DNA from 4 places in the Streptomyces sp. NPDC015139 genome. Region 1 is predicted to be linked to each of the others. Evidence: riboswitches for the same ligand, from Rfam matches in the RefSeq annotation. Region 1 holds a riboswitch; each other region holds the start of a gene.
The links. Region 1 has a riboswitch for thiamine pyrophosphate ahead of ACF08B_RS29690 (purine-cytosine permease family protein). Riboswitches for the same ligand answer to the same signal wherever they lie in the genome.
Positions count from the first base shown of each region.

Region 1 (7,550 bases):
ACCGGATGCGGCCCGCTGCCGACGTGCGGACACCGAACCTGACGAAGCACCACTAGCTCATCCGGCCGAGTACGTCCCGCACCCGCCGCACGTCCCGCAGCCGCCGTTCGTACGTCGCGCCGACGGCGAGCAGCAGCAGACCTGCGAGCGCGGGCGGCGCCCAGCGGGGAAGGAAGCCGGCGATCTGCACCAGGTAGGGCGCCAGTTCGTGCAGTGCGTCCAGCACGAGGACCCCACCACCCAGCAGCAGCGGTGCGCGCAGCTGGTGTCGGGCGCCCGCCAGGGTGACCAGCAGTGCCGCCGCGCCCAGCAGCCACGGGCGGGTGGCGTGCGCGTCGGTCCAGGCGGCAGCGAGGCTCGGCAGGAGCGTGGCGGCCAGCCCGGGGCCGTACGCCACCCACGACGACACCCGCGGATCCCGGCGCCGCCTCAGCGCGCCGATCAAGAGCGCCGGGAGGGACGCCGGCACCGTGTACGCCTCCGGTGCGGTGACACCCCAGGCGGCGAGACGCACCCAGGCGGCCAGCGCGAACAGCGCGGTGGCCGCATAGGCGGCGGGACGGCGGTCGGCGCGCACGGCCGTACCCGCGGCGATCACCGCGGACAGGGACAGCGTCAGGGAGAGCATCGCCGGATCGCCGACCGCGAGCCCGATCGCCAGGAGCCCCGCGGCCGCTCCCGTCACCTCGGTGACCACGGTCGTCCGCGCGTCGGTCGCCCGTACGGCGAACAGCGCCGCCACGGCGGGGACCACGAGCACGAGCAGCGCGGTGTGCTCCGGTGCCCAGCCCGCCGCGGTACCCACCGCGCAGGCCAGAGCGGTGCCGTACCCGAGCGCGGCCGGGACCGCAACGGTGACCAGGCGCTGGCCGAGGGACGCCGCCCCGAAGAGCACTGTCAGGGCGGTGAGCACCCCTACGGTCGCGGACCGCGTCGCCAGCGAGAGGAACGCGAGGGAAGCCGACGTGACGAGGGCCAGCACCAGCGCCGGGAGCGGGCCGCCGCTCTCCGCCACCCGAGACCACGACCCCGCCGCGAGCAGGGCAGCCGTCGCCAGCAGCTCCACCACGAGCACCGCCGGGTACGGCACGTCGAGCACCACCGGGATCGCCATGAGCGCGGACCACCCCAGCGCCAGCGCGCCCGTCAGCGCCCTCGGGCGCCACGTCGTAGCGCGGACCGCGAGTGCGAGGACGGCCGCTACGGCGGCCAGGACCAGCGGCGCCGTCAGCAGCTGCGACAGCCACGGCGCGTCCGCCGACACGGCTTCCCGGGCACCGCCCGGTGTTCCCGACCAGATCCGTGCCGTCCAGCCGGCCGGTCCCAGCAGCGTCAGCGCGGGCAGGGGCAGCGCCCACAGCACGGACAGTCCCTGTACGGCGGCGGAGGCGAGGACGAGGCCGCGCCGCACCGGCTCCGGCAGCCGAACGACCCGTATCGCAGCCAGCAGAGTTATGCCCAGGACGAGATGCGCGGGGACCAGCCAGGGGACCGGCAGTACCGGGTGGACGATGCCGCCGAGCGCGGCGACGGCAAGCAGACCGACGGCTACGGACAGCCCGACGGCGTGCGCCGCGGCACGACCCCGCCATGCCGCCGCCAGCGCGGTACCGGCCGCGAAGAACAGCAGCCCGGCCGCGAGGGCCCCGGCGCCCGGACCGTCCGCCGTCCACGACAGCCAGGCAGCACCCAGCACTCCCCAGGCCCCCATGCCGTACGCGCCGACCGTGGCCGTGATCCGCACCGGCCCGGCCGGAGCGCGCAGCGCCACGGCCGTGTCGCACGCGGCCGTCACGAGCAGCGCGCCGGTGATCCCGTACCGCCCCGCGTCGGCCGCAACCGCCCCCAGCAGGAGCGGCAGCTGCGCCGCGGTGAGCGCGGCCGGAAGCGGCAGCCGCAGCGTGCTCGTACGCGGCAAGCGTCCGTATCCCGTCCACACGGCCGCCAGCACCGCCGACGCCCCGGCGGCGTACCCCGTGGCGTCCACGCCGGTGAGGGCGACCGCGTGCAGCGCGTAGGCGTCGAGCACCGTGAGTGCCAGCGCCAGCCCCGCCAGCGCCTCGGCCGTCGAACGCAGACCGCGACCCAGCAGCGGCAGCGGGGCGGCCAGGGCGGCCACCGTGACCGCGCCCAGCACGAGCGAGCGTCCGGCGATCCCCAGATGGCCCCAGCTGACCAGCGTGAACGCGATCGCCGCGATGGTCAGCAGCAGGCCGCCCAGGAGCAGCAGCACATTCTGCACGCGCGGCGCGGTGGCCTCGGCGCCGTGCGGTGCGGGCAAGGCCGTGGGCGGCACCGGACTTGGCTGTGACAGCGAGGGCAGATGGGCGACCAGCCAGGTGCGGCGCGCCAGCAACTGGGTCCGGCGGGCGTCCAGTTGCCACAGCTCGGTGTCGATGAGCCGCAGCTCCTCGGCCGGTGGCGGAACATGTGTCATGGTTCGGAGTGTGTCCCGCACCACGTCGTACCACATGAGCGCGCCTACTCAGAACGTACTCAGGTACGGGGCGAACGCCCGTGGAGCGGCGACATCGGGCGGGGCTCTCGCGAGCCGCAACAAGCCCGCGGCATTCGGCGGTCGTACTCTCGAACCGTTGCCGAGGAGGCCTTCCGATGCGCAGAGTGACCTATTCGATGAGCGTCTCGCTCGACGGCTACATCGTGGGGCCGGACGGCAGCTTCGCGTGGACGGTGCCCGACGAGGAGATCTTTCGCTCCTGGATCGACAGGGTACGAGACGTCGGCGTCCACCTCCTGGGACGACGGTTGTACGAGACGATGCTGTACTGGGAGACCGCCGACCAGGACCCGTCGCTCGACGACTCGAAGCGCGAATGGGCGGCGCTCTGGAAGCAGCTCCCCAAAGTGGTGTTCTCCACCACGCTGTCGGAGGTCGAGGGCCATGCCCGGCTCGCTTCCGGCGGCCTGACGCAGGAGATCGAGCGGTTGCGCGCCGAGCCGGGGGAGGGCGACATCGCGATCGGCGGCGCCGCCCTCGCCGCCGAGGCGGCCGCGCTGGATCTGATCGACGAGTACCGGACGCTGGTCCACCCGGTGCTCCTCGGCGGTGGCATCCCGTTCTTCCCCCGGCACGAGCGCCGCGTGGATCTCGAACTCGTCGAGACCCGCACCTTCAGTTCGCGAGTCGTCTACCTCCGCCACCGGGTGACGCGCTGAGCCGAGTCCCCGGAACGCCACCGCACACGATCCGCCCAGCCGGGGCAGGCAACTCCCCGAGGAGGAGCGGGCGCGGGTCAGGACCGGCGTCGTACGCGCAACGGCGCATAGACGAGCAGCGCCGCGAGGAACGCGACGGGGTAGGCGAGGTCGGCGCTGTGCAGGGCCCGGGCGACCGGCCCCACGTACAGGCTGGTGCTCATGAACGGCACCGCCACGGCGAAACCGACGACGAACGCGGTGACGGCCGGCCACCACGGCTGCGGCGCGGCGTGCTCCTGCGCCAGGTCGACCGGGCGGTCGCCGCGCGCCCGTGCGCGGGCCACCCAGTCGACGATCACGACCGCGACGAACGCGGGGATCCAGTAGCCGACGAACAGCAGCACGTTCTGGAAGCGGGCAGTGGTGTCAGCGGCGTGCATCCACAGCACGAGCGGGAAGCCGAGCACCGCGGCGAGCGCGGCGGCGACCGGCCGCGGCAGCCGCACTCCGATCGTCTGCAGCGCCAGCGACCCGCTGTAGTCGTTCATGGCGTTGCTGCACAGGGCCGCGACGGCGACCGCGAGGAGTCCGAACGCGCCGAGCGCGCCGCCGCCGAGCAACCGGTCGACACCGCGGGCGGTCTGGTCGGTGAACTCAGCGGCGCCCCACAGACCGAGTGCCTGCACGGCGACGAAGGACACGCTGACACCGAGCAGGGTGCACCAGAACATGCTGGAACGCGACGCCGTGCGGGGCAGGTAGCGGCTGAAGTCACTGGCGTACGGGGCCCACGAGAGCGCGAGACTCAAAGCGATGGTGCAGGTCAGCACGAACGCTCCCGCCCGGTCGGCGCCGTGCACGGTCGCGGCCGTCGCGGGCTGGGTGCCGTGCACGAGCTTCACCGCCAACGCGGCGAACGAGGCGGCGAGCGCGAAGGTCATCACCGTCTGCAGGCGGTGGATCGCCTCGTACCCGATCACGCCGAGCGCCCCCTGGGCGATGAGCATCACCAGGACGCCCAGCCAGAACGGCCAGCCGAACAGCTGAGCCAGCGCGTCGCCCCCGAACAGGCCAATCAGGGCGTCCCAGGCGATGGAGGACAGCCACTGCAGGGTGCCCGGCAGAGCCACGGCCCGTCCGAAAGCCAGCCTCGCCAGCGGGAGTTGGCCCGCCCCGGTCTGGCTGCCCCAGGTTCCCAGGTAGGCCGTGGGCACCGCGCCCAGCACGGTGCCGAGCACCACGGCGAGCAGCGCGGTGGCGAAGTCCAGTCCGAGGGCCGCGCCGACCGTACCGGTGAAGACGCCGGTCATCGTCAGATTGGGGGCGAACCACACGGTGAACAGCCGGCGGGGGCTGCCGTAGCGAGCGTCCTCGGGCACCGGCGCGATGCCGCGCGCCTCCACTCGCAGATCGCCGGGGGCGGTCGGCATCCGGCCGTCGAAGACGCCCCGCGCCTCGGCGACGGCCGTCTCTTCATGGGCATACGGCAACGACATACGACATCCCTCCGCCAGTCCTAACTGGTTCAGGTTCAACGGGTGTGATCTCAGCCCCCGTGCGGGGGCACCCCGTGTCCAGGTACGCCGGCCAGAATAGCCCGGTCCGGTGACCGGTTCCGGTCGGGGGAGGGGGATGGGGAGGGTGAGTGCCCCCCCCGGAAACGTGCGGCGCCCGTCCGACTGCCCGATACCCGCGTGTGTGTAGTCGGTCAGCCACCCTCCGTAAGAGTTCTTGCCGCGTGAAATGCCGCTCTCGACGCGTCGCCGCCGTCGTGGGGTGGGCGCGGGCCGCTGAGGCCGGTCACGCCGGAAGGCGGCGGCACACGCGTGCAGCCGCCCTCCTGAGAATGCCTAACTACCTGCGGTTCCCCTCAGCCCTGCACGAGTACCGTGCACCAGACCTCGTTGTGGTCGCCGATGCCGCAGTCGCCGATCTCCCCGCTGCGGATCTTCGTCCAGACCCCCTTGGCCCGCCAGTGCCAGGTACCGACCCGCGAGAACCGCTCGTGGTAGCCGTGCGTGGCGAACGTGAAGGCGTCGACGTCCTTGCCGGTGCCGTTGCCGCCCCGCGTTCCGTTGCCGAACGACTCCTGCTTGCACTTCGCGTGCTTGAACTCGCTCCCGGTGCCGCCGCCCCAGTTCCACACGTCGCAGTAGTGCGGGCCCTCGCCGAGACTCATCGTGTAGTGCATCGTCTCGCCGGTCCGGTTCTTCACCGCGCCGCACAGGGGACCCACACAGCCGTCCGCGGAGGCGGTCGTCGCCCCCGCGACGACCGCTCCGGACGCCATGAAGGCGGTCGCGACGACGGCGACGGCTGTCCGGTTGGCGCGGGACATCATCTTGCGCATGACAATTCCATTCTCTTGTTGCGTCGGGTTGGTCACGTCTGACGCGACTGCCGGCAGGGCGGGCGGATACGCCGCTCCCGGGAAGGCTCCGGGGGCGGACGTCGGTGTTCTCCGCGGCACGCGGTGCCTGCCGCGATCCGCCTGACGGCATGTGAGCTGAGGATCTACGGTGAACCTTGCGGAAACCTTGTGACGGCCGCCCTGCCGGCGGCCCAGGAGCGAATGACGGAGGACCGAGGGCATGCCGGCCCTGCTCGGCGGACGAACACCCCAACGCGCAACGGCCGTTCCCTCCTCCCTCCCGCGTGAGGCGCGATGAACCTGCACCTGCTCGGACCTTTGGAACTGCGCGTCGCGGGACGCGCGGTCGACATCGGGGAGCCGCGTCGCCGAGCAGTCCTCGCGGCGCTGGCGGCCGACACCGGCCGACCGGTCCCCGTGAGCACGCTGGTGGACCGGGTCTGGGACACCGCCGCGCCCAATGGGGCCCGCTCGGCCCTCTACTCCCACATCAGCCGTCTGAGGCGGCTGTTCGACGGCGCGGCATCCATGGACGGCGTGGCGCCCACGGCAGGCGGTGACGGGGCAGCCGTACCCAGTACGCCGCTTCGCATCGCACGCACCTCCGGTGGATACGTCCTGGAGGCGGACGAACACGCCGTCGACCTGCTCCGTTTCCGCTCGCTCGTCGTGCGGGCGCGCGAGCCGCATCTGTCCGACCAACGCCGCACCGAGATCCTCGGAGAGGCGCTGCGACTGTGGCGCGGAGTGCCGTTGGCGGGGCTGCCGGGGGCGTGGGCGGAGCGCACCCGTACCGCCTGGACACAGGAGCGTCTGGAGACGACGCTCGCCTGGGCCCACGCCCTGCTGGGACAGGGGAAGGCCGAGGAAGTGCTCGCCGTCCTGCGGCCCTTGTTGGCGGAGCACCCGCTGAGCGAGCCCCTCGCCGTGCTGCTGATCCGCGGTCTGGCCACCAGTGGAAGAGCGGCCGAGGCCGTGGACACCTACACCAGGATCCGCCGGCAGCTCGACTCCGATCTGGGCGTGGCTCCGGGCCGTGAACTGCGGTCGGCGTACGAGGAGATGCTGCTCGGCACCGGAAAGCAGGCGCCGGCGGGGACGGGGCCAGGCCCGGCCCCGGTCAGTTCACCCGCCCCGACCACTGTCCCGATACCAGCCCAACTCCCCCTGGCTGTACACCACTTCAGCGGCAGGGAAGAGCAACTTGCCGAGCTCACACGGCGCCTGGTCACCGCAGAGGGCCCGGAGGCCGGGACGGCAGCGGTCGTCTCCGCCGTCTCCGGAGTCGCGGGCATCGGCAAGACCGCGCTGGCGGTGCGCTGGGCCCACCAGACGCGTGACTCCTTCCCCGACGGACAGCTCTACGTCGATCTCCGGGGCTACGACCCGGACGAACCGGTCTCCGCCGCCCAGGCCCTCTCGGGCTTCCTCTCCGCCCTGGGTGTGCCCGGCCCGGAGATACCGCTGCGGCTCGACGACCGGGCCGCGCGCTTCCGCACCGCGGTGGACGGACGGCGGCTGCTCGTCCTCCTCGACAATGCCGCTTCCGCCGCACAGGTGCGCCCGCTGCTGCCGGGAAGCCCGACGTGCAAAGTGGTCATCACGAGCCGGGACTCGCTGTCGTCCCTGGTGTCGCTGCACGGGGCGCACCGAGTGGTCCTCGACGTCCTCTCTCCGGATGAGGCACTCGCGCTGCTGCGCTCCCTGATCGGACCGCGCGTCGATACGGACCGCGCGGCGGCCGCCGCCCTGGCGGAACAGTGCGGGCACCTTCCGCTGGCCCTGCGAGTGGCGGCCGAACTGGCCCTGTCACGCCCCCTGGATCCACTGGCCCGCCTGGTGGAGGAACTGCGGGACGAACGGCGGCGCCTGGACCTGCTCGACTCCAGCGACGGAGATCCCCGGGCCGCCGTCCGGGCCGTCTTCTCCTGGTCCTACGACCGCCTCCCCGACCAGGAGGCGCGACTGTTCAGGCTGCTGGGCCTGCACCCAGGGCCCGACGCGGACGTGTACGCCGCCG
Region 1 covers NZ_JBIBUW010000012.1:230,100-237,649, forward strand. Annotated here, with positions in the region: gene ACF08B_RS29680 (SCO7613 C-terminal domain-containing membrane protein) at 53-2,437, opposite strand; gene ACF08B_RS29685 (dihydrofolate reductase family protein) at 2,614-3,177, shown strand; gene ACF08B_RS29690 (purine-cytosine permease family protein) at 3,255-4,655, opposite strand; TPP riboswitch at 4,645-4,740, opposite strand; gene ACF08B_RS29695 (hypothetical protein) at 5,030-5,509, opposite strand; gene ACF08B_RS29700 (tetratricopeptide repeat protein) at 5,825-7,550, shown strand, end outside.

Region 2 (7,550 bases), on a different contig from region 1:
AGACCGGCGGCGACTCCACCACCACGGACCCCGCACCGGACACGGCGAGCCTCGCCGCGGCCCTCGGGGAGGCGGCCGAGACCACCGGCGCGGGCGCCGTCGCGGTCGTCGCCGTACTGGCTCCGGTCCTGTCCGGGACCGCCGCGGTGATCTTCCTGCTCGTCGGCTACATCCTGAAGATGCTGGACCCCCGGCAGTCCTTCGCCCGGACCATGCTCACCGCGGGCTGGGTGTTCGGCGCCGTCACCGCGGCCGCGATCCTCGTCGCCGCCGTCGGCCTGCTGCTCACGGCCCTGCGCAACGGCACCTCCGCGGAGGCCGAGGCACGGGACGCCGCGCACGAGGAACTGGCCAGGGCCAGAGAGGCCTGGCGGGACGCCCTGCTGGAGCGGGGCATCCTGCCGTTCCTGCGCGAGGCGCTCGCCGAGCCCGGCCCGGCGGCGCTGCACCGCACGACCCCGCCCACCCCGACCGGACGCATGCCGCGCCTGGGCTACGACCGTCCCGGCTTCACCAGCCCCGACGACGGCACCGCCTCCGGCCGCCCGAGCTTCACCAGCCCCGACTACACCAGCCCGGACTTCGGCGGCCCCGAGCACCAGCCGGAGTGACGACGCCCGCCCCGGCCGGGAGCCCACCGGGACCCGGCCGTGCCGTGCACGGCCGAGCCCGCTCCGGACTCCGGCGGCCCCAGCCGGCTCGGCGGCACCGGCTCAGAGGATGCCGGCCTGACGGGCCGCGGTGATCCAGGAGGGGAACTCGGACAGCAGCCGGTCGTACAGTTCCGGGTCGGGGACCTTCTCGATGTCGTCCACCGCGAAGAACCCGACGTTGTCGACCCGGCGGCCCGGCATGGTGTCGAAGCGCTCCAGCACACCGTAGTTGGACCGCCCCAGGCCGACGAACTGCCAGAAGACCGGTTCCTCCACCGCCTCCCGCAGCTCCCGCTCGATCTCGGCGTTGCGGTAGACGCCTCCGTCGGAGAAGAACAGCACGAGGGTGGGGACGGCGGCCGGGTTCTCCCGGACGTACTGCCGAACCTGGGCGATCACCTTCTGTTCCTCGTTCTGGATACCGACCGCCCGCATGTCGACCTGCCCCGGCTCCAGCCCCTTCCTGGGCTTCTTGTTCCGGCGGAAGACGCTCAGCTCACCGACGCGGACATGGAGCCGCAGCCAGTCCGGAAGCTCACCGATGTGCAGATCGGGCAGCCGGGCCGGATGCGAGGCGAACGTCCAGGCCTGCATCTCCCCGTCGTCGTCGAGCTGGGCGACGACCGCGGCCATGCGCTCCACCACGTCGGCCACCACACCCTTGGCGTACAGGGGGGACATGGAGCCGGAGGCGTCGAGCACCAGTACGACCCGTGCGGTGACACCGGCGGCACCGTGCTTGGTCAGGCTGACCGCCACCTGTTCCTTGCGCAACGAGAGCCGCTTGCGCATGTCCACGGGCAGCCGGTCCTCCGGCTTGCCGAGGGCCGGGCCCCCCACCGGTACGGACGGGGCGGGCGGTGTCACCGGCGGCGCGGCGGGGACGGTCGCGGTCGTCGGAGCCGTCGGGGCGTCGTCCACGGTGATGCCGAAGTCGGTCGCCAGACCGGCGAGCCCGGAGTCGTATCCCTGACCGACCGCACGGAACTTCCACCGCCCCTCGCGCAGATACAGCTCGCCTCCGATGAACGCCGTCTCCGTCGTGGCCTCCATGTCGAACCGGGCCAGCTCTTCCCCCGTCCCCGAGTCGAGCACTCTCAGGGTCAGTTGGCGCATCTGGCCGAACGTCCCCCCGTCCGCCGACGCGCACAGCACCACGCGTTCGACGGCCGGCTCCAGCGCCCGCAGATCCACCTCGACCGTGTCCGTCGTGACGCCTCGCCCCGGCCCTCCCGGCTGCTTTCCGAGGTGACTGACGGCGCCGGACCCGTGCCGCGGCTGGTTGTAGAAGACGAAATCACCGTCGTCGCGAACGCGCCCCGCCCCTGTGAGCAACAGCGCCGAGGCATCGGCGTCGGGCACGCCCGGCCCTTCGGACCAGGCGAACTCGGCGCGCACCGCCGCGGAGCCGACGGGAACGTTCGCGCCCTTGCTCATCGATCTCGCTGTCATGCCGCCAGTCTGCGGTGCGCGCAGGCCCAGGGGTACCTCCCCGACACCGCGGGGAGCGACAGCCCGGCCACACCCGGGCCGTCGCTCCCCGCACCGCTCAGTCGGCGATCGGCAGGTACACCCGGTTGCCCGCTGCAGCGAACTCCTTCGACTTCTGCGCCATGCCCTCCTCGATCTGGGCCTTGCTGCCGCCGTGTTCGCGGCGGATGTCCTGCGAGATCTTCATGCTGCAGAACTTGGGGCCGCACATGGAGCAGAAGTGGGCCGTCTTGGCGGGCTCCGCCGGGAGGGTCTCGTCGTGGAACTCCCGTGCCGTATCGGGGTCCAGGGCAAGGTTGAACTGGTCCTCCCACCGGAACTCGAAGCGTGCGTCGGACAGCGCGTCGTCCCATTCCTGCGCGCCCGGGTGGCCCTTCGCGAGATCGGCCGCGTGGGCGGCGATCTTGTAGGTGATGACACCGGTCTTGACGTCGTCCCGGTTGGGCAGGCCCAGGTGCTCCTTGGGCGTGACGTAGCAGAGCATCGCCGTGCCCCACCAGGCGATCATCGCGGCGCCGATGCCGGAGGTGATGTGGTCGTACGCCGGCGCGACGTCCGTCGTCAGCGGGCCGAGCGTATAGAACGGAGCTTCATCGCAGATCTCCTGCTGAAGGTCGATGTTCTCCTTGATCTTGTGCATCGGGACGTGTCCCGGGCCCTCGATCATCGTCTGTACGTCGAAACGCCTGGCGATGCGGTTGAGTTCCCCGAGCGTGCGCAGCTCCGCGAACTGTGCCTCGTCGTTGGCGTCCGCGATGGAGCCGGGCCGCAGGCCGTCGCCCAACGAGTACGTGACGTCGTAGGCGGCGAGGATCTCGCACAGTTCCTCGAAGTTCTCGTACAGGAACGACTCCTTGTGGTGCGCCAGGCACCACGCGGCCATGATCGAACCGCCGCGGGAGACGATGCCGGTCTTGCGGTTGGCCGTCAGCGGTACATGCGCGAGCCGCACCCCGGCGTGGACGGTCATGTAGTCCACACCTTGTTCGGCCTGCTCGATGACGGTGTCCTTGTAGATCTCCCAGGTCAGTTCCTCGGCCCTGCCGTCGACCTTCTCCAGGGCCTGGTACAGCGGCACGGTGCCGATGGGCACGGGGGAGTTGCGCAGCACCCACTCGCGGGTGGTGTGGATGTTGCGCCCGGTGGAGAGGTCCATGACCGTGTCGGCGCCCCAGCGGGTCGCCCAGGTCATCTTCTCGACCTCCTCCTCGATGGAGGACGTCACGGCCGAGTTGCCGATGTTGGCGTTCACCTTCACCAGGAAGCGCTTGCCGATGATCATCGGCTCGATCTCCGGGTGGTTGACGTTGACCGGCAGCACGGCGCGGCCGGCCGCGATCTCCTCGCGGACGACCTCCGGGGACACGTTCTCCCGGATGGCCACGTACTCCATTTCCGGCGTGATCTCCCCGCGGCGCGCGTACGCGAGCTGGGTCACCGCCTCACCGCGACGACCGCGGCGCGGCTGCCGCGGACGCCCGGGGAAGACCGCGTCCAGGTTCCGCAGCCCGCCGCGCGGTGAGGTGTGCTTGATGCCGTCGTCCTCGGGACGGACGGGACGGCCGGCGTACTCCTCGGTGTCGCCGCGGCCGATGATCCAGTTCTCCCGCAGCGGCGCCAGTCCCCTGCGGACGTCGGTGTCGACGAGCGGATCCGTGTACGGGCCGGATGTGTCGTACAGCGTGACCGACTGCCCGTTGGTGAGATGCACCTGACGGACCGGCACCCGCATGTCGGGGCGCGAACCCTCGACGTACGCCTTGTGCCAGCCGATGGACTTCCCGGCCTCCTGGGTCTTCTCACCCTGAACGGAGGCAGGCGTGCGTGCGTCCTTGTTGGTCATGAGACCTACTCCCTACGCCGGCATTACCCGGTAACAGGTTCGGCGGTCGACGCAGCGGCTTCCGTCGGCCGATGCTTCCCGTGAGACGTCGTTCCACGTGAAACATCGCGAATACGGAGGTCAGCGCCCTCTCAGCCCGGTGCTCCGAGCTCCCGCGTGTGCAAAGGTGCCTCCACGCTAGCGTCATATGTGGCGCGGTGAACAGTGGGCCCCTGCCGTTCTTGCGATGATCTGGCGGTGACCAGGATGGAGCAGTACCCGTACCAGCCGCCCGAGCCGCGCCGCCCGGACAGCCCGGCAGCGGGCAGCCGACGGGGGGACGGGCGCTCCCGCGGGCAGGAGGCGGGTGACGGGCACGGCCACCCTCACCACGGCCACGGCGAGGCGCACACCGGCCCTCAGACGCCCGGCCACAGCCACAGCCACAGCCATGGGCCCGCCGCGCCCGTCTCCCGGCATCTGCGCAAGGTCATCGCGGCGATCCTGGTGCCGTTCACCGCGGCTGTCCTGGTCGGCCTGGTGGTGCTGTGGCCCGGGGGAGCGCCGTCGCACAAGCGCACGGGCGTCGGCTTCGACCGGCAGACCCAGCAGGCCACGGTGACCCGGGTCGTCGAGGTGAGTTGCAAGTCGGTGAACGCCTCCGGTGGCACCCCGGCCGGCGACACGACCGCCGAGGGCGGCTCCGGGGCACAGGAGACGGGCGGCACCTGCAAGAAGGCGACCATCCGTGTCGACACCGGGAAGGACGAGCGGCGTACGTTCACCGAGATCGTGCAGCCCGACCAGTCACGGCAGTTGCACCAGGGTGAGAAGGTCGTGGTCGCCTACGAGCCCGCGGCGCCCAAGAACCTGCAGTACTCCGTGGCGGACGTGAACCGGAAGTTCCCGATGGCGCTGCTCGCCGGGATCTTCGCGATCGCGGTCGTCGTGGTGGGCCGGCTGCGCGGGGTCATGGCGCTGGTCGCGCTGGCCGTGAGCTTCGTGGTGCTCACCTTCTTCATCCTGCCCGCGATCCTTCAGGGCTCGAATCCCCTGCTGGTGGCCGTCGTCGGGGCGAGCGCGATCATGCTCATCGCGCTCTACATGTGCCACGGGCTGTCGGCCCGGACGTCGGTCGCGGTGCTCGGCACCCTGGTCTCCCTCCTGCTGATCGGCGTCCTCGGCTCGGAGTTCATCGACTGGGCCGCCCTGACCGGCAACACGGACGACAACACCGGTCTGATCCACGGGCTCTACCCGTCGATCGACATGAGCGGTCTGCTGCTGGCCGGTGTCATCATCGGCTCGCTCGGCGTGCTGGACGACGTCACCGTGACGCAGACGTCGGCCGTCTGGGAGCTGCACGAGGCCAATCCGGCGATGGGCTGGCGCGGGCTGTACCGGGCCGGCATCCGCATCGGCCGCGACCACATCGCATCCGTCGTCAACACCCTGGTCCTCGCCTACGCCGGTGCCGCGCTGCCGCTGCTGCTGCTGTTCTCCATCGCGCAGAGCAGCGTCGGGGCCGTGGCCAACAGCGAGCTGGTGGCCGAGGAGATCGTGCGCACCCTGGTGGGGTCGATCGGCCTGGTCGCCTCGGTGCCCGTCACGACCGCGCTCGCCGCGCTGGTGGTGTCGGCCGACCGCTCCGGCCCGCACGCTCCGGCCGGCACAGCCCAGCCCGTCCCGGCCCGCACGGGGCGGGGGCGCCGCCGGAAGCGGTAGCCGATCGGCCCGGTGAGACCGCCCCGCCCTGTGCAGAAGCGTTCCTGCACAGGTCCGTGAAGGAGAGCGGGGCGTCCGGTGCCGTGGTCGCGAGGCCTCAGCCGGCGCTCTGTTCCTCGGCGAGGATGCGGTCCAGCGCCTCGTCGAGATGAGCGTCGAAGTCGGCCAGCGCGCCCTCCTGTCCCAGCGGCACGAGTTTGTCGGTCCGGTCGAGGAAGGCCACGAGTGGCGGGGCCGACGACCGGAACAGAGCCTGGTCGCAACCGACCTGAAGACGGATCATCACCTCCCCCAGCACCTCGGCGTCCGCCGGGGCGATGTGCACATCCCCCTCCCCGCACGGCCGGCCCACCCCGTCGATCAACAGCTCGCGGCCGAAGGCCCAGGTCACCGGTGCGTCACCCGGCAGATGAAAGGTGAGGCGCACCGCATAGGGATCACCGGTCTCGTAGCGCAACTCCACCGGAATGCGGAAGGAGAGCTCCTCCGACACGAGAAAGCTCATCATGACCTCTGCCTGTACGGACTCGCGCATCGCCTATCCCGTCATATGACATCGACTGGCCGGGATTGATCCCTCTGACCGTGGTCAAATCTTGCTGAAAGTACACAGCAGATCACAAGGAGTAAGTTTTCAGATACTGATAGAGAGGGTGAGAGAGCCCAGATGCCGCCCGATCTCCGCCTGCAGACGCTCGGCCGCGGGCAGCAGCCGGTCGGCATGGCGGGCGGGCAGGGAGATGGCCATGGTGGCCGCGGTGGTGCCCACCGTGATCGGGACCGCCGCGCAGACGGTGCCGAGCGCGTACTCCTGCCGTTCCACGACGGCCTCCATGCGCCGCGTCCGGCCGAGCCGTCGGAGCAGGGCATCGTTGTCCCGCACGGTGTACGGCGTGATGGCCTGCGCGGGGTAGCGGGCGAGATGGTCGCGCCGGGTGTCCTCGTCGAGCTGGGAGAGCAGGCACTGGCCGATGGCGTGCGCGTGGCCGGTCTCGCGGAAGTCGGCCCACTCCTCGACCGCGGGCGCCTCGGGGGAGTCGGAGACGCACATGACGTCGATCTCGCCGTTGCGGTACATGGCGTAGTACACCGGGACACCGATGGAATCGCGCCAGTGCGCCAGCGTGTCCGCCACTGTGCTGCGACGTTTCTGCTGCGCCCCGCTGCTGCTGAGCCGTTCCGCCGCGTCACCGAGGAAGAACAGTCCCTTCTCCCGGTGCAGATAGCCCTCGTGCACCAGCGTGCGCAGCAGGTGGTACGTGGTGGGCAGGGCGAGGCCGGTCTCGCGGGCCAGTTGCTTGGCGGGGGCGCCGTAGCCATGGGTGGCGACGGCCTCCAGCAGGCGCATGGCGCGCTGGACGGAGCCGATGAGGGTGACGGCGCCCTGGGTCTCCGTGACACCCGCGGAGACCCGCCGGCCGGCCGGCCCCGTCGCCGGGAGTTGCTCCGGGTGGTCCGTGGCGTGCGGCTGCCCCGGGACGGTCACGGCGGGCGGGCGGTGGACGGGGGGTGGGCACGAACGTGGTGGAGCAGGGGGTGCGCAGGAGCGCGGTGGAGTGGGGGGTGCGTGGGCTTCCGCCGGTGCGGTGTCAACCGTGGCCAAGGGTCTCTCCCGAAGCGCGAGGGGGGTCAGCCCGTGCGCAGGAGGTGCACGGGTGGGGTCTGCGCCGCCCACGGGGCCGGACCCCGCGAGGAGTTTTGGACTCTAACGGCCCGCCACCGCGCACAGTCGGCCTCATCGGGAAACTTCCCCCGCCCGAGGGAACCGGTTCCCGTCACGGGTCACCGGTCCCCGGGTGCCTCACCAGTCGCTGCGCGAAGAGGAGTTCGACATGAACTTGCGCACGATGTAGATCAGT
Region 2 covers NZ_JBIBUW010000002.1:749,224-756,773, reverse strand. Annotated here, with positions in the region: gene ACF08B_RS07955 (hypothetical protein) at 1-611, shown strand, start outside; gene ACF08B_RS07950 (VWA domain-containing protein) at 714-2,105, opposite strand; gene thiC (phosphomethylpyrimidine synthase ThiC) at 2,203-3,987, opposite strand; TPP riboswitch at 3,980-4,153, opposite strand; gene ACF08B_RS07940 (YibE/F family protein) at 4,234-5,691, shown strand; gene ACF08B_RS07935 (SsgA family sporulation/cell division regulator) at 5,789-6,226, opposite strand; gene ACF08B_RS07930 (IclR family transcriptional regulator) at 6,326-7,294, opposite strand; gene ACF08B_RS07925 (DUF5326 family protein) at 7,493-7,550, opposite strand, start outside.
Region 2: it holds a riboswitch for thiamine pyrophosphate, as region 1 does, so the genes downstream of both, thiC (phosphomethylpyrimidine synthase ThiC) here and ACF08B_RS29690 (purine-cytosine permease family protein) in region 1, are expected to answer to the same signal.

Region 3 (7,550 bases), on a different contig from region 1:
CGCCCCGCCCCGGCGCCGATCAGTCGGCCCTGGCGTTCTTCAGGGGGCGGGCCGGATCGGTCAGGGCCTCGGGGTCCATGCGGCGGCCCGCTTCGATCAGACGGCGGCCCTGGGCCAGGTCGCGGGGCCGCCCCACCGCCAGCAGCGCCACCAGCCGGCCCTCGCGCAGCCAGCACACCGACCAGGCGGGGCCGGCCGGGTCGCCGCGCCACACCAGGCGGTCCGCGGCGGCGTGGTGCCCGGCGTACTGCACGAAGCGGCCGAACTGCTCGGACCAGAAGTACGGCACCGGGTCGTAGAGCGCCGGGGTCTCGCCGAGGATGTTCGCGGCGACCGTGCGGGGCCCCTGGAGGGCGTTGTCCCAGTGGTGGACGAGCAGCCGCTCGCCGTAGCGGGCGGAGGGGAAGGAGGCGCAGTCGCCGACCGCGTACACGTCCTCGGCCCCGGTGCGCAGGCGGGCGTCGGCGACGACCTCGCCGTGCGGCCCCAGCTCGATGCCGGAGCCGGCCAGCCAGCCGGTGGCCGGGCGGGCGCCGATGCCGACGACGACGGCGCCCGCGGGCAGCCGGGTGCCGTCGGTCAGCACCACCGCGCCCGGTTCGACGCGCTCCACGCGCGCGCCGGTGCGCAGTTCGGCCCCGCTGTCGGCGTACCAGGCGGCCATGGGCGCGGCCACCTCGGCGGGCAGGGCACCCGCGAGCGGCCGGTCGGCGGCCTCGACGACGGTCACCGCGCAGCCCGCCTCCCGGGCGGCCGTGGCGAACTCGGCGCCGATCCAGCCGGCGCCGACGACCACGATGTCGTGCTGCCGGAGCAGCACGGGCCGCAGCCGTTCGGCGTCGTCCAGGGTGCGCAGCAGGTGCACGCCGGGTACGCCCTCGGTGCCGGGCAGGGTGATGGGTTCGGCCCCGGTGGCCAGGACCAGGACGTCGTAGGGCACCGGGCCCGCCTCGGTGTCCAGCACGCGTTCGGCGGGGCGCAGGCCCTGCGCCTCGCAGCCGAGCCGCAGCTCGACGCCGAGGGACTCGAAGTCGACGTCGAAGGCGGAGCCCTCGGCCGTGCCGAGCAGCACGGCCTTGGACAGCGGCGGCCGGTCGTACGGCTGGTGCGGTTCGGCGCCGATGACGGTCACGGCTCCCTCGAAGCCCTGTTCCCGCAGGGCGACCGCGGTCTGCACCCCGGCCATGCCCGCGCCCACGACGACCACGCGCCGTTCCTGTGACGTGCCCTGTTGCGGTGTCTGCTCGCTCACCCGATCACCATAGACAACTGACGAAACGTCAGTCAGGGGGCGTGCTCGGTGACCTGCTCCACAACGCTCGTACCGCTGCCCGGAGCGGACTCCCACTCCCAGGTCTCCTCCAGCCGCAGCCGGCCGTCGGGCAGCTCCACGACGGTGGACACGCAGTGCCCGCAGGCCGTGGTCCCGTCGGTGCGCAGCTGCACGTACCGGAAGTCCAGCCGGTCGCCCTCGCGGGTCCCGACCAGATGGCCGCGCACGACCTCGCCGCCCGCGTACTCCGCCCAGACCTCGCCGTCCTTCTCGTGGTAGGCGAACCGGGTGCGGGTACCCACCTGACCTGGGGCCTGGTCCGCGACGGGGGCGAGGATCAGACCGTCGAGCGAGCGGTGCATGCCGGAGGGCTCCCTTACGGGTGACGAGCGGGGCGGGCTAGGGTGGCCACCGTACAAGCACTCGCGGGAGCCCGGACGCACCGGGCTGAGAGGGAGGCTGGCGGCCTCCGACCGTACGAACCTGATCCGGGTCATGCCGGCGAAGGGAGGGGCTGGACGCCCATGTCGTCACGTACGTCCGACGTCCTCGTCATCGGGGGCGGGATCATCGGTCTGGTCACGGCCTGGCGCGCGGCGCAGCGCGGGCTCACCACGGCCGTGGTGGACCCCGAGCCCGGCGGCGGGGCCGCGCGGGTCGCGGCGGGGATGCTCGCCGCGGTCACGGAACTGCACTACGGCGAGGAGACGCTGCTCGCCCTGAACCTGGAGTCGGCGCGCCGCTATCCCGGCTTCGCGGCCGAGCTGTCCGAGCTGACCGGCCACGACCTGGGCTACCGCCGGTGCGGCACCCTCGCGGTCGCGCTGGACGCCGACGACCGCGCCGACCTGCGGGAACTGCACGCGCTCCAGCAGCGCTCGGGCCTGGAGTCGGAGTGGCTGTCGGGGCGCGACTGCCGGCGTCTCGAGCCGATGCTGGCGCCCGGGGTGCGCGGCGGACTGCGGGTCGACGGCGACCATCAGATCGACCCGCGGCGGCTGGCGACGGCCCTGGTGGCCGCGTGCGAGCACGCCGGGGTGGTGTTCCACCGCACCTGGGCCGAGCGGCTCGACGTCGTGCGCGAGCGGGCCGCCGGCGTCACCACGGCGGACGGCACCGAGCTGCGCGCGGAGCAGGTCGTGCTCGCCGGCGGAAGCATGAGCGGGCGCCTCCCGGGCGTGCCGGACGCGCTGCTGCCGCCGGTCCGGCCGGTGAAGGGGCAGGTGCTGCGGCTGGCCGTGCCCCGGCGGTTCGCGCCGTTCCTGAGCCGGACCGTGCGGGCCGTGGTCCGCGGCAGCCACGTCTACCTGGTGCCGCGCGAGAACGGCGAGCTGGTCGTCGGCGCGACCACCGAGGAGCTGGGCTGGGACACGACGGTCACGGCGGGGGGCGTGTACGAGCTGCTGCGCGACGCCCACGAGCTGGTCCCGGGCATCACCGAGCTCCCGCTGACCGAGACCCGGGCCGGACTGCGGCCCGGCTCCCCCGACAACGCCCCGCTGCTCGGCCCGTCCGGCCTGGACGGACTGCTGCTGGCCACCGGGCACTACCGCAACGGCGTGCTGCTCACACCGGTCACCGGGGACGTGCTGGCGCACGCGCTGGCCACCGGTGACCTCCCCGAGGAGGCCCGCCCGTTCACGCCCCAGCGTTTCACCGCCCCGCCGCCGGAGCGGCCCGCACGTCTCATGGAGCAGTCCGCATGACCCTCAGCCTCACCGTCTCCGTCAACGGGGAGCACCGGGAGATCGCCCCGGGCACCGCTCTCGACGCCCTCGTCCGCACCCTCACCGCGGCGCCCTCCGGGGTGGCCGCCGCCGTCAACGAGACGGTCGTGCCGCGTGGCCGGTGGGCGACCACCGCGCTCGCCGAGGGCGACCGCGTCGAAGTACTCACCGCAGTCCAGGGAGGCTGAACCGATGGCCGACGACCCCTTCGTCCTGGGCGGTGTGCACCTGGACTCCCGGCTGATCATGGGCACGGGCGGCGCGCCCAGTCTGGACGTGCTGGAGCGGGCGCTGACCGCCTCCGGCACCGGGCTGACCACGGTCGCGATGCGGCGGGTGGACCCGTCCGTGCACGGCTCGGTGCTGTCGGTGCTGGAGAAGCTGGGCATCCGCGTGCTGCCGAACACGGCGGGCTGTTTCACCGCCGGGGAGGCCGTGCTGACCGCGCGCCTCGCCCGGGAGGCACTGGGCACCGACCTGGTCAAGCTGGAGGTCATCGCCGACGAGCGGACCCTGCTGCCGGACCCGGTGGAGCTGCTGGACGCGGCGGAGACGCTGGTCGACGACGGTTTCACGGTGCTGCCGTACACGAACGACGATCCCGTGCTCGCGCGCAGGCTGGAGGACGTCGGCTGTGCCGCGGTGATGCCGCTGGGCTCCCCGATCGGATCGGGGCTCGGCATCCGCAATCCGCACAACTTCCAGCTCATCGTCGAGCGGGCGGGCGTACCGGTGATCCTGGACGCGGGCGCCGGTACGGCGTCCGACGTGGCGCTGGCGATGGAGCTGGGGTGCGCGGGCGTGATGCTCGCCTCCGCCGTGACGCGGGCGCAGGAGCCGGAGACGATGGCCGCGGCCATGCGGCACGCGGTCGAGGCCGGCCGGCTGGCCCGGCTGGCGGGGCGGATCCCGCGCCGCCATTTCGCCGAGGCGTCCTCCCCGGCCGAGGGGCGCGCGCAGCTGGACCCCGAGCGCCCCGCCTTCCCGTCACCCGACAGTCACAGCTCTGCTGCATTCCGTCCCCACAATGGCGCAACGGGTGGGAGCGCCGTGCGCCCCTCGTAGACTCCCCTGCGTGGATACGACCCTTCAGGACCCCCTCGTCGGGCAGGTGCTCGACGGCCGTTACCGCGTCGAGGCACGGATCGCGGCCGGCGGGATGGCCACGGTCTACCGGGCCCTGGACACCCGCCTGGACCGCGTCCTCGCGCTGAAGGTGATGCACCCGGCGCTCGCGACCGACGGCTCCTTCGTCGAGCGGTTCATCCGGGAGGCCAAGTCCGTCGCCCGGCTCGACCACCCCAACGTGGTGCAGGTCTTCGACCAGGGCACCGACGGGTCGTACGTGTACCTGGCGATGGAGTACATCGCCGGGTGCACCCTGCGGGACGTGCTGCGTGAGCGGGGGGCGGTGCAGCCGCGGGCCGCGCTGGACATCCTGGAGCCGGTGCTGGCCGCGCTCGGCGCCGCGCACCGGGCGGGGTTCGTCCACCGCGACATGAAGCCGGAGAACGTCCTGATAGGGGACGACGGCCGGGTCAAGGTCGCCGATTTCGGGCTGGTGCGCTCGGTGGACACCGTGACCAGCACGACCGGTGCCGTCCTCGGGACGGTGTCGTACCTCGCTCCGGAGCAGATAGAGCAGGGCACCGCCGATCCGCGGGTGGACGTGTACGCGTGCGGTGTCGTCCTCTACGAGATGCTGACCGGTGAGAAGCCGCACTCCGGCGACTCCCCCGCCCAGGTGCTCTACAAGCACCTGCACGACGACGTGCCGCCGCCCTCGGCGCTCGTGCCGGGACTGCCGTACGAACTGGACGGGCTGGTCGCCTCGGCCACCGCGCGTGACCCGGGCGTCCGCCCGCACGACGCCGTGGCGCTGCTCGCCCTGGCGCGCGGGGCCCGTCAGGGGCTGACCGCGGAGCAGCTGGACCGGCTGCCGCCGCAGGCGCTGACCGCGGAGCACGACATCGCCGAGGACCGGACGAGCGTGATCCCGCGCTCGCTGACCGTGCCCCGGCCGCTGCCCGTGAACGAGGATCCGGCCGAGGACGGCGTCCACCGCACCACCCGGCTGCAGTCCCCGCCGCCCGAGCCGCCCCGCGGTCCGACGGCGCGGCGGCCCCGGCGCGGGCTGCTGGCGGTGCTCGCGGCCGTGCTGCTGGTCTTCGGCGTGGGCGCCGGCGTCTGGTACATCAACTCGGGGCAGTTCACCAAGGTCCCCCCGCTGGTGACCAAGACGGAGGACCAGGCCAGACAGCGGCTGAAGGCGGCCGGCCTGGACGTCGGGAAGGTCGAGCGGGCCTACAACGACACCGTCGAGCGGGGCACGGTCATCAGCAGCGACCCCACTCCCGGCTCCCGCATCCGGGACAACGACTCGGTGAAGCTCACCGTCTCGCTGGGCCCGGAGACGGTGAACGTGCCGGATCTGCGGGGGCAGCCGCTGGCGAAGGCGCGGGCGCGGCTGAAGGCGGACGCGCTGGAGCCGGGCATGGTCACCCGCCAGTTCAGCGAGGACGTCGACAAGGGGTCCGTGATCGCCACGACGCCGGCCGCGGGCACCAAGCGGCACGCCGGTTCGGCGATCGCGCTGACCGTCAGCAAGGGCCGCGCGATCAACGTCCCCGACGTCACCGGTGACGACCCGGACAGCGCCCGGCAGGAGCTGACCGACGCCGGCCTGAAGGTCGAGATCGTCCCCGAGCGGATCAACTCGGACATCGACAAGGGCAAGGTCGCCGCGCAGAGCCCGGAGCAGGGCCGCCAGGCCGCCGAGGGCGACACGGTGAAGCTGACGCTGTCGAAGGGCCCGCCGATGATCCAGGTCCCGGACGTGGTCGGCGACAGCGTGGACGACGCCCACGAGGCCCTGGAGGGGGCCGGCTTCGAGGTGGACGAGGACCGCGGTCTGCTCGGGCTGTTCGGCGACACCGTGAAGAAGCAGTCGGTGGCGGGCGGCGACCGGGCGCCCAAGGGGTCGACGATCACCATCACCATCCGGTGACGGGGGTCACCGGGACCGTGGTCCGGGGGCCGGAGCGGGCATGACACCCTGAACGGGTGAGTCCCGATCCCTCCTCCCTCCCGCCCCGCAACCCGGTGGGCGGCCATGTCCCGGTGGCCGGCGGCCTGCACTCCGTGGGCCTGTCGTACGCCCGCGACCTGAAGGCGGAGACCGTGCAGGTCTTCGTCGCCAACCCGCGCGGCTGGGCCACGCCCGCCGGGAACCCGCGGCAGGACGAGGCGTTCCGCGCGGCGTGCGCCGAGGAGTCGATCCCGGCGTACGTGCACGCTCCCTACCTGATCAACTTCGGCTCGCACACCGAGGCGACGGTGGAGCGGTCGGTGGAGTCGCTGCGCCACTCGCTGCGGCGCGGCCGGGAGATCGGCGCGCTGGGTGTCGTCGTGCACACCGGCAGCGCGACCGGCGGGCGGGCGCGGGAGGTGGCGCTGGAGCAGGTGCGGGAGCGCCTGCTGCCGGTGCTGGACGAGCTGACCCACGACGACGATCCGTACCTGCTGCTGGAGTCGACCGCCGGGCAGGGCGCGTCGCTGTGCTCGCGCACCTGGGACTTCGGGCCGTACTTCGCGGCGCTGGACGCCCATCCGAAGCTGGGCGTGTGCCTGGACACCTGCCACGTCTTCGCCGCCGGGCACGACCTGGCCGAGCCCGGCGGCATGCACCGGACCCTGGACCTGCTGGTGGACACCGTGGGCGAGGGCCGGCTGCGGCTGATCCACGCCAACGACTCCAAGGACGTGGCAGGGGCGCACAAGGACCGGCACGAGAACATCGGCGCCGGTCACATCGGCGAGGACCCCTTCCGCGCCCTGATGACCCACCCGGCGACGGCGGGCGTCCCGCTGATCATCGAGACGCCGGGCGGCAAGGAGGGGCACGCGGCCGACGTGGAGCGGCTGAAGAAACTCCGGGATTCCTGACCCGTTCCGGAATACCCCAGGGGGGTATACGGTTCCTGTCGGTTGCAGGAACCGTCACTCGGGATGGGGGAAACCATGGACCACACCGCTCACACCGGACACGAGCAGCACCAGCAGCACGAGCACACGCACGGAGCGCCCACGCACGGGCAGCACCAGGGGCACGGCCCCGCGGCCACCTGGTCGACGGCCGTCCAGGCCACGCTGCACTGCCTCACCGGCTGCGCCGTCGGCGAGGTGCTGGGCATGGTCGTCGGTACGGCGTTCGGCTGGGGCAACCTGCCGACCACCCTGCTGGCGGTCGTCCTGGCCTTCTTCTTCGGCTACTCGTTCACGCTGCGCGGAGTGCTGCGGGCCGGTGTCGACTTCCGCACCGCCTTCCGCGTGGCGCTCGCCGCGGACACCCTGTCCATCGCCGTGATGGAGCTGATCGACAACGGCGTGATCCTGGTCTGGCCGTCAGCGATGGACGCGACGCTCGCCGAGCCGCTGTTCTGGATCTCGCTGGCCGCCTCGCTCGTGATCGCCTTCGTCGTGACGACCCCCGTCAACAAGTGGACGATCGGGCGGGGCAAGGGACACGCGGTGGTCCACCGGTACCACCA
Region 3 covers NZ_JBIBUW010000005.1:169,790-177,339, reverse strand. Annotated here, with positions in the region: gene ACF08B_RS15740 (NAD(P)/FAD-dependent oxidoreductase) at 20-1,252, opposite strand; gene ACF08B_RS15735 (hypothetical protein) at 1,285-1,635, opposite strand; TPP riboswitch at 1,689-1,800, shown strand; gene thiO (glycine oxidase ThiO) at 1,798-2,979, shown strand; gene thiS (sulfur carrier protein ThiS) at 2,976-3,188, shown strand; partial or broken gene ACF08B_RS15720 (thiazole synthase) at 3,193-3,984, shown strand; gene pknB (Stk1 family PASTA domain-containing Ser/Thr kinase) at 4,076-6,007, shown strand; gene ACF08B_RS15710 (deoxyribonuclease IV) at 6,064-6,945, shown strand; gene ACF08B_RS15705 (DUF4396 domain-containing protein) at 7,021-7,550, shown strand, end outside.
Region 3: it holds a riboswitch for thiamine pyrophosphate, as region 1 does, so the genes downstream of both, thiO (glycine oxidase ThiO) here and ACF08B_RS29690 (purine-cytosine permease family protein) in region 1, are expected to answer to the same signal.

Region 4 (7,550 bases), on a different contig from region 1:
TGCTGACGGTCGTCAGCGACACGGGCGCGTACGCGGTCGGCTGGCGTTTCGGCAAGCACAAGCTCGCCCCGCGCATCAGCCCCGGCAAGACCCGCGAGGGGCTGCTCGGCGCGGTGACCTTCGCCATGGTCGCGGGCGCGCTGTGCATGCAGTTCCTGATCGACGACGGCACCTGGTGGCAGGGCCTGCTGCTGGGGCTCGCGGTCGCGGCCAGTGCCACCCTGGGCGACCTGGGCGAGTCCATGATCAAGCGTGACCTGGGCATCAAGGACATGGGCACCCTGCTCCCCGGCCACGGCGGCATCATGGACCGGCTGGACTCCCTGCTGCCGACCGCGCCGGTGGTGTGGCTGCTGCTGGTCCTCTTCGTCGGTTCCGCCTGAGCTCGCAGGCGGCCGACCCGCACGTGATACGGCTTCCGGGCCCCCGTCCAGTACAGGGCGGGGGCCCGTTGTCGTGTCCGGGGCCCCGAGGCACCTGATGCGGCTGCGGGCCCCGGCGACGGTCACGGCGGTCGGCCCCCGGGGCCGTACCGGAGGGTTCCCCGGGGCGGAGCCGGCGGCACCCGGATGCCGCAGTACAAGTCGGCGGCCGGAGCCGGTGCGCGGCAGACTCCCTGGCAGGGCGGCGTGTCCGCCGCCGCAGCCCCGCCGCAGGGAGTGTGCCCGATGCCCCTCGACCCCGCTCCGGCCCCGGCCCCGCCTCCGCCGCCGGTGAGGTTCTGGCCCGTCGACGATCTGCCCGCGCTGGACCCCGACCCCTTCCTGGACGAGGTGCTGCGCGAGGAACCGGTCACCCGGATCAGGCTGCCGCACGGCGACGGGTACGCCTGGCTGGTCACCCGCTACGAGGACGTCCGCTTCGTCACCTCCGACCCGCGCTTCTCCCGGGAGGAGGTCGTCGGCCGCGACGTCACCACCATGCGCCCGGTGCCGGTGGCTTCGCAGACGGCGGGACTGCAGTACATCGACCCGCCCCGGCACAACCGGCTGCGCCGGGTCGTCGCGCGTGCGTTCACCGGCAGGAGCATGCAGCGGCTGCGGCCGCTGGCCGAGCACCGGGCCGCCGAACTGCTCGACGCGATGGAACGCGCCGGCGCACCGGCCGACCTGATGGAGCATCTGCACGGGCCGTTCCCGATCGCCGTGATCCGGGACTTCCTCGGCGTCGACGAGAAGGACTGGCACCGCTGGGCGCAGACGGGCGAGGCGCTGCTGTCGGCGGGTGTCGAGTCCAAGGAACGTGCCGCCGAGGCCGCGAAGGCCACCCGGGCCCGCATCGTCGAACTGCTCCAGCAGCGCCGCGAGGATCCCCGCGAGGACCTGGCGGGCGTGCTGGCGCAGGCCGCGGCCTCCGGCGAGATCACCGACGACGAGGCGATCTCCCTGGCCACCGCGATCCAGGTCAGCGGCGGTCACGCGGTCCGCAACAACAGCGGCTCGATGATGTACGCGCTGCTCACCCACCCCGGGCACATGGATCGGCTGCGCCGTGAGCCGGAACTGCTGCCCCGGGCCGTGGACGAACTGTTCCGCTACGTCCCCCACCGCAACGGCGTCGGCATCCCCCGGATCGCCACGGAGGACGTGGAGGTGGGCGGCCAGCTGGTCCGGGCCGGCGACGTGGTCTACAACGCGTATGTCTCCGCCAACCGGGACCCGGACGTGTTCGACGACCCCGACAGCCTGGACTTCGACCGCGAGACCGCCGCCCATCTGGCCTTCGGCCACGGCCCGCACCACTGCCTGGCCGCCATCATGGCCCGCATGGAGGCCGAGGTCATGATCGGCTCCGTACTCACCCGCTTCCCGGCGATCCGGCTGGCCGTGGCCCCCGAGGAGGTCGAGTTCCAGCGCCAGGGCCTGATCCGCGGCCCACGGACCCTGCCCGTGACCTGGTGAGGGAACCGATCGCGCACGTGCGGCGTCTGCCGGAACGAGCAAGGCTTCCGGCATGACCGCGCGGGCCTGACCGCACAGGTGGGGGAGAAATGATCGTTGTGCTGCTCGGCGTCCTGGCGCTCGTCATCGGCGGATGCGTCTGCGTGGTGTGGGCGGAACGGGGCGGGCCACGCTGGGCCCGCGTCGTGGCGAAGGTGACCCTCGTGGCCGCCGAGCTCGTCAGCACCTCCACGAAGAGCCGGAGCCGGAGCCGCAACAACAGCTCCGGCGACGACTGAGGGGCCACAGCGCGGGCGGGCCCGGGCCGCAACGCCGGGCTCGGCTCCTCGTCAGTCGAGCCGGACGAGCTCGGCGTCTCCTGCCGCCGCGGCAGCTCCGAAGAACCCCGTCGCTGGGACGGGCCGGCTGGGCTCGACCGGGGGCGCCGTTGGTACGACGGGCCGGAGCCGGTCGTACGTGGTGTCGCCCAGCGCATGCGCCGCGAGCCGGACCCGCTCGGGTCGCAGTATCTCGACACAACGAACGCGCCGGCCCAGGTGGGCAGCGGGCCCGAGCCGGTGGGCGGAGGGTACGTACCCACGATCGCGTCAGCCGGCCGGTCGGCTCCGCCGGACGACTAGGCACTGCGCGGTTTCCTGCCCGCGGCCTTCTTCGTGGTCGTCTTCTTCGCCGTGGCCTTCTTGGCCGGCTGCTTCTTGGCGGGTGCCCTCTTCTTCGGTGGGGGCAGTTCGTGGACCTCCGCCGGGCCCGCTCCCTCGCCCCGGGACCTCTTCGCCTGCTGCACGGACGCGTTCAGTGCGGCCATGAGGTCGAGCACCTGCGCCGGCTCCTCCGGTTCGGGTGCCTCCGGGAGCGGCTTGTTCCCGCGCTTGGCCTCGATGATCCGCGCGACGGCCTCCGTGTACTGGTCCTGGAACTCGGGTCCTTCGAGGGAGTCGGCGGTCATGGTGTCCATGAGCGCGAGGGCGCCCTCGATCTCCTCGTCGGTGATCTCGACCGGAGCGGGGAGCAGTTCGGTGGGGTCGCGGATCTCGTCCGGCCAGCGCATCGCGTGCAGCACGAGGACGCCGTCGCGTACCCGCAGCAGGCCCAGCCGCTCCCGGCCGCTCCACGCGTACTTCGCGACGGCGACCTTGCTGGAGCGGCTGAGGGCCTGCACCAGCAGCTTGTACGGCTTGGCGGCGACCTGGCCCGCCGGCTGGAGGTAGTACCCGTCGGAGATCCGGATCGGATCGATCGACGCGAGGGGGACGAACGCGTCGATCTCGATGGCCTTCGCCGTGGGCAGCGGCAGGTTGCTCAGGTCCTCGTCCGTGATCGGGATGACCTGCGTCCTGGTCACCTCGTAACCCTTGCCGATCTCGTCCTGCGGGACCTCGCGGTCCTCCAGCTCGCACACCTTGCGGTAGCGCACCCGGCCCATGTCCTCCAGGTGGTACTGGTGGAAGTGGATGCTGTGGTCCTCCGTGGCGCCGACCACGTTGATCGGCACGGTGACCAGGCCGAACGAGATGGCGCCTGACCAGATGGTTCGGGGCATGACCAACCTCCGCAGTCGCCCCGAGCACCGTCAGCCTATGAGCGCCCCAGCCGCACCGCACGCGGGCCTACGCCACGCCCAGCCCCCTGCTGAGGCCGGTCGAGCGAGCCACACCGCCGGGTCACCCATGTGGATCTGCGACACTGGTAACGCTATGCCTAAGCCCGGAGAACTCATCTTTGTCGCGCCGCGCGGAGCCAAGAAGCCGCCGCGGCATCTCGCCGACCTCTCGCCCGCCGAGCGCAAGGACGCGGTGGCCGAGATCGGGGAGAAGCCGTTCCGTGCCAAGCAGCTCTCGCAGCACTACTTCGCGCGGTACGCGCACGACCCCGAGCAGTGGACCGACATCCCCGCCGGGGCGCGCGGCAGGCTGCAGGAGGCGCTGTTTCCGGAGCTGATGACCGTCGTACGGCATCTGTCGACCGACCAGGGGACCACGCGCAAGACGCTGTGGCGGCTGTTCGACGGCACGCTCGTGGAGTCCGTGCTGATGCGGTACCCGGACCGGGTCACCATGTGCATCAGCTCGCAGGCCGGATGCGGGATGAACTGCCCGTTCTGCGCCACCGGCCAGGCCGGCCTCGACCGGAACCTGTCCACCGCCGAGATCGTCCACCAGATCGTGGACGGCATGCGGGCGCTGCGCGACGGCGAGGTGCCCGGCGGTCCGGCGCGGCTGTCCAACATCGTCTTCATGGGGATGGGCGAGCCGCTCGCCAACTACAAGCGGGTCGTGGGCGCCATCCGCGCGTTGACCGATCCCGCCCCGGACGGGCTCGGTCTGTCCCAGCGCGGTATCACCGTCTCCACCGTCGGGCTGGTGCCGGCCATCCACCGGTTCGCCGACGAGGGCTTCAAGTGCCGGCTCGCGATCTCCCTGCACGCCCCTGACGACGAGCTGCGCGACACCCTCGTCCCCGTGAACACGCGGTGGAAGGTGCGCGAGGTGCTGGACGCCGGGTTCGACTACGTCGAGAAGAGCGGCCGCCGGCTGTCGATCGAGTACGCGCTGATCCGTGACATCAACGACCAGGCCTGGCGCGGCGACCGGCTCGGCCGGCTGCTCAAGGGCAAGCCGGTGCACGTCAACCTGATCCCGCTCAACCCGACGCCCGGTTCCAAGTGGACCGCCTCCCGGCCGGAGGACGAGAAGGCGTTCGTCGAGGCCATCGCCGCGCACGGCGTACCCGTCACGATCCGGGACACCCGTGGCCAGGAGATCGACGGAGCCTGCGGTCAGCTCGCGGCGACCGAGCGGTAATCTGGCCACGTTCCGACAACCTCATATTCCGACAGGGGAGCGCCACAGCGCTGAGAGTGCGGCAATCGGGCCGCAGACCCTCTGAACCTCGCCCAGGTCATTCTGGGTAGGAAGTTCGGTCTTTCACTCAAGCTGTTGCGCCCTGCCCGGGCCCCCTCGCGGGACCCGGGCGGGGCCGCGTCTCTTCCTGGCCAACCCCCAGGAGGACATCCAGTGCACAACAAGACCTTCGTGGCCGTGGCGGTCGGGCTCGGCCTGATCAGCCTGTCCGCGTGCGGTTCCGGCGAGAGCAAGTCGTCCGGTGACAGCAGGACCGTGACCCTGGTCAGCCACAACTCGTGGGCCGTCTCCAAGAAGGTGCAGCGGGACTTCGAGAAGCAGTCCGGCTACAAGCTCAGGGTCCTCGAGGACGGCGACGCCGGTCAGGCGGTCAACAAGGCCATCCTGACCAAGGACCACCCGCAGGGCGACGTCTTCTTCGGCGTCGACAACACCCTGCTCTCCCGCGCCCTCGACAACGGGCTGTTCCAGCCCTACACGGCCAAGGGCCTCGACAAGGTCGGCGCGTCGTACCAGCTGGACAAGGACAAGCACCGGGTCACGCCCGTCGACTACGGCGACATCTGCGTCAACTACGACAAGGCCTGGTTCAGCAAGCACAAGCTGGCCCCGCCGCGGACCTTCGCTGACCTCGCCGAGCCCGCGTACAAGAACCTCCTCGTCACCGAGAACGCGGCCACCTCCTCGCCCGGCCTCGGCTTCCTGCTCGGCAGCGCCGCCGAGTACGGCGACCAGGGCTGGCAGGACTACTGGAAGAAGCTCAAGGCCAACGGCGTCAAGGTGGTCGACGGCTGGGAGCAGGCCTACTCCCAGGAGTTCTCCGGCTCCACCGGAGGCAGGAAGGCCGGCGGTGACCGCCCGCTCGTGGTGTCGTACGCCTCCTCGCCGCCCGCCGAGGTGATCTACGCCAAGAAGCGGCCCGGCACCGCCCCGACCGGAGTCGCCACCGGCACCTGCTTCCGGCAGATCGAGTTCGCCGGGCTGCTCGACAACGCGCGGAACACCAAGGGCGGCAAGGCGTTCATCGACTTCCTGGTCTCCAAGGAGTTCCAGGAGGACATGCCGCTGAACATGTACGTCTACCCGGTGGTGCGGGGAGCCGCGGTGCCCACCGAGTTCACCGAGTACGGCCCGGCCGCCGAGCACCCCGAGACCATGGCGCCCGGGAAGATCGCCGCCAACCGCGACCAGTGGGTCAAGTCGTGGACGTCGCTCGTACTGAGGTAGCCGTGTCCCGGCGGGGGAGCGCGGCGCGGCTCGGCCTGATGGCCCTGCCCGTCGCGTTCTTCGCGCTGTTCTTCGCCTGGCCCGTGGCCGCGATCGTCACGCGCGGGCTGAAGGCGGACGGCGCCTGGCGGTTCGGGCGGATCGTGGACGTGGTCACCCAGCCGGACATCCGGCACGTGCTGTGGTTCACCACCTGGCAGGCGCTCGCCTCCACCGCGCTCACCCTGCTGCTCGCGCTGCCCGCCGCCCATGTCTTCGCCCGCCTCGACTTCCCGGGCAAACAGCTGCTGCGGGCCGTCGTCACGGTTCCGTTCGTGCTGCCCACCGTCGTCGTCGGCAGCGCCTTCCTGGCGCTGGTCGGGCACAACGGGCTGCTGGACGAGCTGTGGGGGGTACGGCTGGACACCACGGTGTGGTCGATCCTGCTGGCCCACGTCTTCTTCAACTACGCGGTCGTCGTCCGCACGGTCGGCGGGCTCTGGTCCCAGCTCGACCCCCGCCAGGAGGAGGCCGCCCGGATGCTGGGCGCCTCACCGCTCACCGCTTGGCGCAGGGTCACCCTGCCCGCGCTCGCGCCCGCCGTGGCCGCCGCCGCCCTGATGGTGTTCCTGTTCACCTTCACCTCCTTCGGGGTCGTGCAGATCCTCGGCGGACCGGCCTTCTCCACCCTCGAAGTGGAGATCTACCGGCAGACCTCCGAGGTCTTCGACCTGTCCACGGCCGCCGTCCTCACCCTCGTCCAGTTCGCCGCGGTCGGCGCGATCCTCGCCGTGCACGCCTGGACCGTACGGCGGCGCGAGACCGCCCTGCGGCTGGTCGACCCGAGGACGACCGCCCGCCGGCCGCGCGGGTTCGGGCAGCGGGCGCTGCTCGCCGGGGTCCTCGCCACCGTCGCGGTGCTGCTGCTCCTGCCGCTCGCCGTACTCGTCCGGCGTTCCCTCGACGGCTGGGGCCTCGGCTACTACCGGGCCCTGACCGATTCCGACGGCGGTACGTTCCTGGTGGCGCCCGTGCAGGCCGTGTGGACCTCGCTCGAGTACGCCCTCGCCGCCACCGCCATCGCCGTGGTGATCGGAGGTCTCGCAGCCGCCGCGCTGGCCCGCCGGGACGCGGGACGGCTGGTACGGGGTTTCGACGCGCTGCTGATGCTGCCGCTCGGCGTGTCCGCGGTGACCGTCGGCTTCGGATTCCTGATCGCGCTCGACAAGCCGCCGCTGGATCTGCGCCAGTCCTGGATCCTGGTGCCGCTGGCCCAGGCGCTGGTGGGCGCCCCCTTCGTCGTACGGACCATGCTGCCCGTGCTGCGCGCGGTGGACGGGCGGCTGCGGGAGGCGGCGGCCGTGCTCGGCGCATCCCCCTGGCGGGCGTGGCGTGAGGTGGACCTGCCGATGGTGCGGCGGGCGCTGCTGGTCGCGGCCGGCTTCGCGTTCGCGGTGTCGCTCGGCGAGTTCGGCGCGACCGTGTTCATCGCGCGTCCCGACAACCCGACGCTCCCGGTCGCGGTGGCCCGGCTGCTGAGCCGCCCCGGAGAGCTCAACTACGGCCAGGCGATGGCCCTTTC
Region 4 covers NZ_JBIBUW010000011.1:95,916-103,465, reverse strand. Annotated here, with positions in the region: gene ACF08B_RS27600 (phosphatidate cytidylyltransferase) at 1-383, shown strand, start outside; gene ACF08B_RS27595 (cytochrome P450) at 669-1,901, shown strand; gene ACF08B_RS27590 (hypothetical protein) at 1,991-2,179, shown strand; gene ACF08B_RS27585 (Ku protein) at 2,518-3,441, opposite strand; gene rlmN (23S rRNA (adenine(2503)-C(2))-methyltransferase RlmN) at 3,596-4,702, shown strand; TPP riboswitch at 4,726-4,833, shown strand; gene ACF08B_RS27575 (thiamine ABC transporter substrate binding subunit) at 4,916-5,989, shown strand; gene ACF08B_RS27570 (ABC transporter permease) at 6,028-7,550, shown strand, end outside.
Region 4: it holds a riboswitch for thiamine pyrophosphate, as region 1 does, so the genes downstream of both, ACF08B_RS27575 (thiamine ABC transporter substrate binding subunit) here and ACF08B_RS29690 (purine-cytosine permease family protein) in region 1, are expected to answer to the same signal.